Linked DNA regions of Methyloterricola oryzae. The main gene of each other region encodes a partner of the protein of the gene in region 3 in a complex. Links are inferred from orthologs where the notes say so. Each region holds a gene or a part of one and is shown on either strand. Other genes may lie near its edges.

Region 1 (2,793 bases), on a different replicon or contig from region 3:
AGGTTTCCTATTTGTCCGATATTGCCAAGGGCGTTATTTGCGGGCTTGGTGCGCTGGGTTACGAGCTGGCGCTGCAGGCTGCCCTCCACGCCATTCAAGAAAAGAGCTGAGAGTCATGGATATTAGAAAAATAAAAAAGCTGATCGAGTTGATCGAAGAGTCCGATATCGCTGAAATCGAGATCAAGGAGGGCGAGGAATCGGTGCGGCTGAGCCGCTATTCCTCATCCCAGCCGGTGATGATGACCGCGCCGGCCACCATGGTGAGCCAGGCGGTTCCAGGGCCAGCGCCCGTTGCCGCTGCGGAGAGCGCTCCGGCAGAGGAGGCGATCAGCGGCCATGTGGTACGTTCGCCCATGGTGGGGACCTTCTACCGTTCGCCGTCGCCCGGCGCCAAGACCTTCGTCGAGGTAGGGCACCGGGTCAATGTGGGCGATACGCTCTGCATCATCGAGGCCATGAAGATCCTGAACCAGATCGAGGCCGACAAAGCCGGGGTGGTCGCCAAGATCCTGGTGGAGAATGCACAGCCTGTGGAGTACAACGAGCCGCTTTTCGTCATCGAATAAGCCTCGCTGCCGCTGGCGCGTGAACCCCTTAGACTCCATCAGGTAATCAGTCATGCTTGGTAAAATCGTTATCGCCAACCGGGGCGAGATCGCCTTGCGCATATTGCGCGCCTGCCGCGAACTTGGCATCAAGGCCGTGGCCGTGCATTCCGAGGCGGACCGGGATCTCAAGCACGTTCGTCTGGCCGACGAATCCGTGTGCATCGGGCCCGCGCCTTCGCGGGAAAGCTACCTCAATGTTCCAGCCATCATCAGCGCCGCCGAAGTCACCGACGCCGTCGCCATCCATCCGGGCTATGGCTTCCTGTCGGAAAATGCCGACTTCGCCGAGAAGGTGATACAGAGCGGCTTCGTATTTATAGGTCCCAGGCCCGATACCATCCGCCTCATGGGCGATAAGGTTTCCGCCATCGAGGCTATGAAGAAGGCAGGCATTCCCTGTCTGCCCGGCTCCGACGGGCCACTGGGCGAGGACTTTGACGAGACCTTGAAGATCGCGCGCCGCATCGGTTTTCCGGTCATCATCAAGGCGGCCGGCGGCGGCGGTGGGCGCGGCATGCGCGTCGTGCACAGCGAGGCGGCGCTGCATAGCTCCATCAGCCTGACCAAGGGCGAGGCCGCGGCCGCATTCGGCAACGATATGGTGTACATGGAGAAATTCCTGGAAGATCCGCGCCACGTCGAATTCCAGGTGATCGCCGACACCCACGGCAACGTCATCCATCTGGGCGAGCGTGACTGCTCCACCCAGCGCCGCCACCAAAAGGTGGTGGAAGAAGCGCCGGCGCCGGGCATCAGCGAGGAGAAGCGGCGCGCCATGGGCCAGCGCTGCGTGGAGGCCTGCCGCGAGATCGGCTATCTGGGGGCGGGGACGTTCGAGTTCCTCTACCAGGACGGGGAGTTCTATTTCATCGAGATGAACACCCGCGTGCAGGTCGAGCATCCCGTAACCGAGATGGTCACCGGCTTTGATATCGTCAAGGAACAGCTGCGCATCGCCGCCGGCGAAAAGCTGTCCATTACCCAGGAGGACGTGCAGCTCTGCGGGCACGCCATCGAGTGCCGGATCAACGCGGAGGACCCATCCACCTTCATGCCCTCCCCCGGGCTGATCGAACAGTTCCACATGCCGGGCGGGCCGGGAATACGGGTGGAGACGCACATCTATAATGGCTACAAGGTGCCGCCCTACTACGACTCCATGATCGGCAAGCTCATCGCCCACGGCGAGACGCGCGCCAGCGCCATCGCGCGAATGCGCACGGCGCTCAACGAGATGGTGATCGCCGGCATCAAATGCAATATTCCCTTGCTGCTGGACATCATCAACGACAAGGCTTTCCAGGAAGGCGGGCAGAACATCCATTATCTGGAGCAGAAGCTCGGGCTCAAGCACTGATGTGGCGACAGCTCTCGGTGGCGACGGAGGAGCGCCTGGCCGATGCCGTGGCGGACGCCATGAGCGGCCTGGGGGCCTTGTCCGTCAGCCTGCAGGATGAGGGCGATCAGCCCCTGTTCGAGCCCAAGCCCGGGGAAACGCCCGTCTGGCAGGATACGCGGGTCGTGGCTCTGTTCGAGCCCGATGTGCAGCCGGAACTATTGCGGGCTGCCCTGGAGAGTCGTTTCGGGGCCCACTCCCTGCATGCCTGGCGCGTCGAAGAAATACAGGATCAGGCTTGGGAGCGGGCTTGGTTGGAGCATTTCAAACCCATGCGCTTCGGCCGGCGACTGTGGATCGTTCCCACCGGGTTCGCCGCGCCGGAACAGGAGGATGCGGTATGCGTGGCGCTGGACCCGGGGCTCGCGTTCGGCACCGGCACCCACCCAACCACGGCCTTGTGCCTCAGGTGGCTCGACGGAATGGATCTGAAGGGAAAGACCCTGATCGATTACGGCTGCGGCTCGGGTATTCTGGCCGTGGCAGCGCTGCTGCTGGGTGCGGAAGGGGCTGAAGCGGTGGACATCGATCCCCAGGCCTTGACCGCCACCCGAGACAATGCCGAAAAGAACGGCGTCGCCGGGCGCTTGCGCTGCCGCTATCCCAAGGAGATTGGCCCGGTCCAGGCGGACATGCTGGTGGCCAACATACTCGCCAACCCGCTGCTGGAACTGGCGGAAGAATTGGCCGCGATGGTTCGCCCTGGCGGAGCGCTGGCCCTCTCCGGTATCCTGCGCGAGCAGGCGGATGCGGTGAGCCAGGCCTATGCACCTTGGTTCCGTATGGA
Region 2 (2,888 bases), on a different replicon or contig from region 3:
CGACCTGAACGGGCAATCCGTGCGGATGGATCTATGGAAAGGCAAGATCCTGGTGGTGAATTTCTGGGCCACCTGGTGTCCCCCCTGTCTGGAAGAAATGCCGGCTTTCGTGAAACTGCAGGAGGAATATGCCAACAAGGGCCTGCAGTTCGTCGGCATTGCCATCGACGACGGCGATTCGGTGAAGGACTATCTCAAGGTCACCCCGGTCAACTACCCGATTCTCATCGGCGAGAATGGCGGTGAGGACTGGGCCGCGAGCCTGGGCAACCACGCGCATGTGCTGCCGTTTTCCGCCGTGTTCGATCCGGCGGGCAAGCTGCTCCACGTGGAAGTCGGAGCTTTTGACCGTGAAGAAGTCATCAAGGCGGTGGAGCCTCTGCTTAAGGCCAGCGCGCCTTAAGGCGGGTACATCGTATCTCTATCCTGCAGCCCTCGTCAGCTCAGAACCTGGCCTGAACGGCACCGTTGTGGACAAGTTCACTGCCATTCGGCAAAATAACCTTGCAATTTCTGGGAGCTGCCCTAGATTGGGCTGATCCCTCGGCGCAGGTCCGTGCCGACACGATCGATGACCTCAGGTCGTCGATTCGGAAATCGCCGGCAAATGCGAGTTTTTCGGCGAAAACTGCTGAAAGATCCATGAAGGATCGGATTCAGTGACCACCTACGCCAACGTGCAGAAATTCGGACGAACGGTTCATTCATCCATGACTAACATCCTGGTGCTCAACGGCCCGAACCTGAATCTATTGGGCTTTCGGGAACCGGCAATCTACGGTAGCCAGACCCTTGGGGACATCGAAAACCGATTGGCGGCGATGGCGCAGCGCTTTGGAGCAGTCATCAGCTTTCTGCAGAGCAACGCAGAGCATGTCCTCATCGATCGCATACACCAGGCATTTCGGGAACAGGTGGATTTCATCCTGATCAATCCCGGCGCTTTCACGCACACCAGCGTGGCGCTACGCGACGCCCTGCTCGGAACCAAGATTCCGTTCATCGAGGTGCACATGTCCAATGTCCATGCGCGCGAACCGTTCCGAAAGGTTTCCTATTTGTCCGATATTGCCAAGGGCGTTATTTGCGGGCTTGGTGCGCTGGGTTACGAGCTGGCGCTGCAGGCTGCCCTCCACGCCATTCAAGAAAAGAGCTGAGAGTCATGGATATTAGAAAAATAAAAAAGCTGATCGAGTTGATCGAAGAGTCCGATATCGCTGAAATCGAGATCAAGGAGGGCGAGGAATCGGTGCGGCTGAGCCGCTATTCCTCATCCCAGCCGGTGATGATGACCGCGCCGGCCACCATGGTGAGCCAGGCGGTTCCAGGGCCAGCGCCCGTTGCCGCTGCGGAGAGCGCTCCGGCAGAGGAGGCGATCAGCGGCCATGTGGTACGTTCGCCCATGGTGGGGACCTTCTACCGTTCGCCGTCGCCCGGCGCCAAGACCTTCGTCGAGGTAGGGCACCGGGTCAATGTGGGCGATACGCTCTGCATCATCGAGGCCATGAAGATCCTGAACCAGATCGAGGCCGACAAAGCCGGGGTGGTCGCCAAGATCCTGGTGGAGAATGCACAGCCTGTGGAGTACAACGAGCCGCTTTTCGTCATCGAATAAGCCTCGCTGCCGCTGGCGCGTGAACCCCTTAGACTCCATCAGGTAATCAGTCATGCTTGGTAAAATCGTTATCGCCAACCGGGGCGAGATCGCCTTGCGCATATTGCGCGCCTGCCGCGAACTTGGCATCAAGGCCGTGGCCGTGCATTCCGAGGCGGACCGGGATCTCAAGCACGTTCGTCTGGCCGACGAATCCGTGTGCATCGGGCCCGCGCCTTCGCGGGAAAGCTACCTCAATGTTCCAGCCATCATCAGCGCCGCCGAAGTCACCGACGCCGTCGCCATCCATCCGGGCTATGGCTTCCTGTCGGAAAATGCCGACTTCGCCGAGAAGGTGATACAGAGCGGCTTCGTATTTATAGGTCCCAGGCCCGATACCATCCGCCTCATGGGCGATAAGGTTTCCGCCATCGAGGCTATGAAGAAGGCAGGCATTCCCTGTCTGCCCGGCTCCGACGGGCCACTGGGCGAGGACTTTGACGAGACCTTGAAGATCGCGCGCCGCATCGGTTTTCCGGTCATCATCAAGGCGGCCGGCGGCGGCGGTGGGCGCGGCATGCGCGTCGTGCACAGCGAGGCGGCGCTGCATAGCTCCATCAGCCTGACCAAGGGCGAGGCCGCGGCCGCATTCGGCAACGATATGGTGTACATGGAGAAATTCCTGGAAGATCCGCGCCACGTCGAATTCCAGGTGATCGCCGACACCCACGGCAACGTCATCCATCTGGGCGAGCGTGACTGCTCCACCCAGCGCCGCCACCAAAAGGTGGTGGAAGAAGCGCCGGCGCCGGGCATCAGCGAGGAGAAGCGGCGCGCCATGGGCCAGCGCTGCGTGGAGGCCTGCCGCGAGATCGGCTATCTGGGGGCGGGGACGTTCGAGTTCCTCTACCAGGACGGGGAGTTCTATTTCATCGAGATGAACACCCGCGTGCAGGTCGAGCATCCCGTAACCGAGATGGTCACCGGCTTTGATATCGTCAAGGAACAGCTGCGCATCGCCGCCGGCGAAAAGCTGTCCATTACCCAGGAGGACGTGCAGCTCTGCGGGCACGCCATCGAGTGCCGGATCAACGCGGAGGACCCATCCACCTTCATGCCCTCCCCCGGGCTGATCGAACAGTTCCACATGCCGGGCGGGCCGGGAATACGGGTGGAGACGCACATCTATAATGGCTACAAGGTGCCGCCCTACTACGACTCCATGATCGGCAAGCTCATCGCCCACGGCGAGACGCGCGCCAGCGCCATCGCGCGAATGCGCACGGCGCTCAAC
Region 3 (2,809 bases):
GGGCCGGATATGTGCGATCACGGCATCGATATCCTTGTCGCGCATGATGGCGAACACCGCCCGCACAACACGGCCGGGAAACTCGCGGGCCAGATAGTCCGCCAGAATCCTGACCGACTGCGAATTGTGCGCGACGTCCAACAGCACCGGGACCGTACCGCCCAGGTACTGAAAGCGCCCGGGCAGGCTGACCTCGGTAAGGCCGCGGCGCACCGCCGTCTCGCTCACCGGTAAACGCGGCGCCACCGCCGCCAGCAACTGCAGCACCGCGCTGGCGTTGAGCAATTGATGATCGCCCTTGACCGCGGGTCGTGGCAGATCATTAAGGCGCCATCCCGCGCCCTGCCAGGACCAGCAGGCGCCCTCCACTGTGAAGTGAAAGTCGCGGCCTTGGCAGGCCAAGGCGATCCCGGCAGCTTCGGCATGCGCCAGCAGTTCGGCCGGCGGCTGCGGATCGCCCACGATCGCAGGCCGACCGGCACGGAATATGCCTACTTTCTCCAGGGCAATGGCGGCCCGCGTGTCTCCCAACCAGTCCTGATGATCGATGTCGATGCTGGCGATGAGCGCGCCATCGGCATCCAACAGGTTCACGGCATCCAACCGTCCGCCCAGTCCCACTTCCAGAATTTGCACATCCAGGCCGGCCTTGGAAAAGATGTCCAGGGCCGCTAGGGTACCGAATTCGAAAAAACTCAGGCTGGTATCACCCCGCGCCTGATCGATGCGCTGGAAGGCCGCGCATAGGACGTCATCATCGGCACTCACGCCGTCGATACGGATACGTTCGTTATAGCGCAACAGGTGCGGCGAGGTATAGGTGCCGACTCGATAGCCCTCGGCCCGCAAAATGGCATTCAACAAGGCCACGCAGGAACCCTTGCCGTTGGTGCCCCCCACCGTGAGGGTAAAAGGCAGCTTCGGCAAATCCAGGCGCTGGAATACCTGACGCACCCGCGCCAGGCCCAGATCGATAGCCTTGGGATGCAACGATTCCTGCCAGACCAGCCAGTCGTCCAGCGTGGAAAAACGCATTAATTCAGGCTTTGCCGTTCGCTTTCGTGTTTTTCTCGGCGGCGCCGTTCAGGGCCTGACGCCGCAGACCGTCACCGTGCATGAAGATGTCCAGCAGGCTCGCAACCCTGTCGCGCATCTCGCGGCGGTCGACGATCATGTCGACGGCGCCGTGCTCCAGCAGGAACTCGCTGCGCTGAAAACCCTCGGGCAGTTTTTCGCGGACCGTCTGCTCGATCACGCGGGGACCGGCGAAACCGATCAGGGCGCCCGGCTCGGCGATATTCACATCGCCCAGCATGGCCAGGCTGGCAGAAACCCCGCCCATGGTGGGATCTGTCATGACCGATATGAAGGGCAGTCCCTCGTCCGCCATGGCCGCCAGCACCGCGCTGGTCTTGGCCATCTGAAACAGGGACATGAGGGATTCCTGCATGCGGGCGCCGCCGCTGGCCGAGAAGCAGACAAAAGGCAGGCGCTCGTCCAGGCAAATGTCGGCGCCACGCACGAAGCGCTCGCCCACCACCGAGCCCATGGAGCCGCCCATGAACTCGAAGTTGAAGGCCGCGGCCACCAGCGGGCGCCCCTTCAGGCTGCCGCGTCCGACTACCATGGCATCCTTCTCGCCCGTGGACTTCTGTGCCTGGGTCAGGCGGTCCTTGTACTTCTTACTGTCCTTGAACTTCAGCGGGTCGATGGGGCTGAGCCCAGCGCCCACTTCCTCGAAGGTCCCTTGGTCCAGAAACGAGAGCAGGCGCTTGCGCCCGTGAATGCGCATGTGATGGCCGCACTTGGGGCAGACATCCAGATTGCGCTCCAACTCCACCTTGTAGAGGATGGCGTTGCAGGCCGTGCATTTGCACCAAAGGCCTTCGGGCACCGCGCTCTTGGATGAGGCCTCGGTGCGTATCTTGGATGTGACCAGTTTGTTGAACCAGCTGCTCACGGGTCTACCTCGTCAGGCGTCCATCGCGGCGCGCATGCCGCGAACCAGGTCTGTCATCTCGCGCAGGGCCAGGGCGGTATCGGCGCCCGCCGCCTCGATCCTGCCCACCAGGGCACTACCCACCACCACCGCGTCACCCAGTCGCGAAATGGCGGCGGCGGTCTCCGGATTCTTAACCCCGAAGCCGACGCCCACCGGGAGATCGGTGAGGGAGCGGATTTCCGTGAGCTTGCGCTCCACGTCGCCCAGGTCGAGGTGAGAAGCGCCGGTCACGCCCTTCAGGGAGACATAATACAGGTAACCCCGTCCCAGTTCGCCCATCTGGCGGATACGCTCCGGGGTGCTGTTGGGCGCCAGCAGGAAAATGGGGTCCAGGCCCGCCTCGGCCATCAGGGCCAGAAGCTCCGACGATTCCTCGGGCGGCATGTCCACGGTCAGGACGCCGTCCACGCCCGCCGCGCAGGCGCCTTCGACGAAGGCGCGATAGCCCATGCACTCCACCGGATTGAGGTACCCCATGAGGACCACTGGCGTCGCGCTGTCCTTCTGGCGGAACTCCTTCACCATGGCCAGTACCTTGCGCAGGCTGACCTTATGTTCCAAGGCACGCTCGCTTGCTTTCTGGATCACGGGGCCATCGGCCATGGGATCGGAAAACGGCACTCCCAGTTCGATGATGTCGGCGCCCGCCTCCACCAGGGCATGCATGGCGCCCACGGTGAACTCCGGCACCGGGTCGCCCGCCGTGATAAAGGGAATCAGGCCCTTGCGTCCTTGGTCTTTCAGGGCTTGCAGGGTAGCGGACAATCGGCTCACAGAGAAATTCCTTCGCGCGCGGCAATGGTGTTG

The links. Proteins that work in one complex are often made in the same cells at the same time.
Region 1: the proteins of accD (region 3) and accC are in contact, whole or in part, in a solved structure (PDB 8UXZ), measured with the Escherichia coli proteins. The link is inferred for Methyloterricola oryzae from one-to-one orthologs.
Region 2: the proteins of accD (region 3) and accB are in contact, whole or in part, in a solved structure (PDB 8UXZ), measured with the Escherichia coli proteins. The link is inferred for Methyloterricola oryzae from one-to-one orthologs.

What each region holds. Positions count from the first base shown.
Region 1 is NZ_JYNS01000023.1:16,410-19,202, forward strand. It holds accC (acetyl-CoA carboxylase biotin carboxylase subunit), read left to right. Parts: upstream 1-620; coding sequence 621-1,967; downstream 1,968-2,793. Other genes in the region: aroQ (type II 3-dehydroquinate dehydratase), read left to right, coding at 1-110; accB (acetyl-CoA carboxylase biotin carboxyl carrier protein), read left to right, coding at 116-568; prmA (50S ribosomal protein L11 methyltransferase), read left to right, coding at 1,967-2,793. UniProt on the Escherichia coli protein: This protein is a component of the acetyl coenzyme A carboxylase complex; first, biotin carboxylase catalyzes the carboxylation of the carrier protein and then the transcarboxylase transfers the carboxyl group to form malonyl-CoA.
Region 2 is NZ_JYNS01000023.1:15,363-18,250, forward strand. It holds accB (acetyl-CoA carboxylase biotin carboxyl carrier protein), read left to right. Parts: upstream 1-1,162; coding sequence 1,163-1,615; downstream 1,616-2,888. Other genes in the region: EK23_RS19345 (TlpA family protein disulfide reductase), read left to right, coding at 1-403; aroQ (type II 3-dehydroquinate dehydratase), read left to right, coding at 711-1,157; accC (acetyl-CoA carboxylase biotin carboxylase subunit), read left to right, coding at 1,668-2,888. UniProt on the Escherichia coli protein: This protein is a component of the acetyl coenzyme A carboxylase complex; first, biotin carboxylase catalyzes the carboxylation of the carrier protein and then the transcarboxylase transfers the carboxyl group to form malonyl-CoA.
Region 3 is NZ_JYNS01000004.1:164,655-167,463, forward strand. It holds accD (acetyl-CoA carboxylase, carboxyltransferase subunit beta), read right to left. Parts: upstream 1,961-2,809; coding sequence 1,040-1,960; downstream 1-1,039. Other genes in the region: folC (bifunctional tetrahydrofolate synthase/dihydrofolate synthase), read right to left, coding at 1-1,035; trpA (tryptophan synthase subunit alpha), read right to left, coding at 1,973-2,776; trpB (tryptophan synthase subunit beta), read right to left, coding at 2,773-2,809.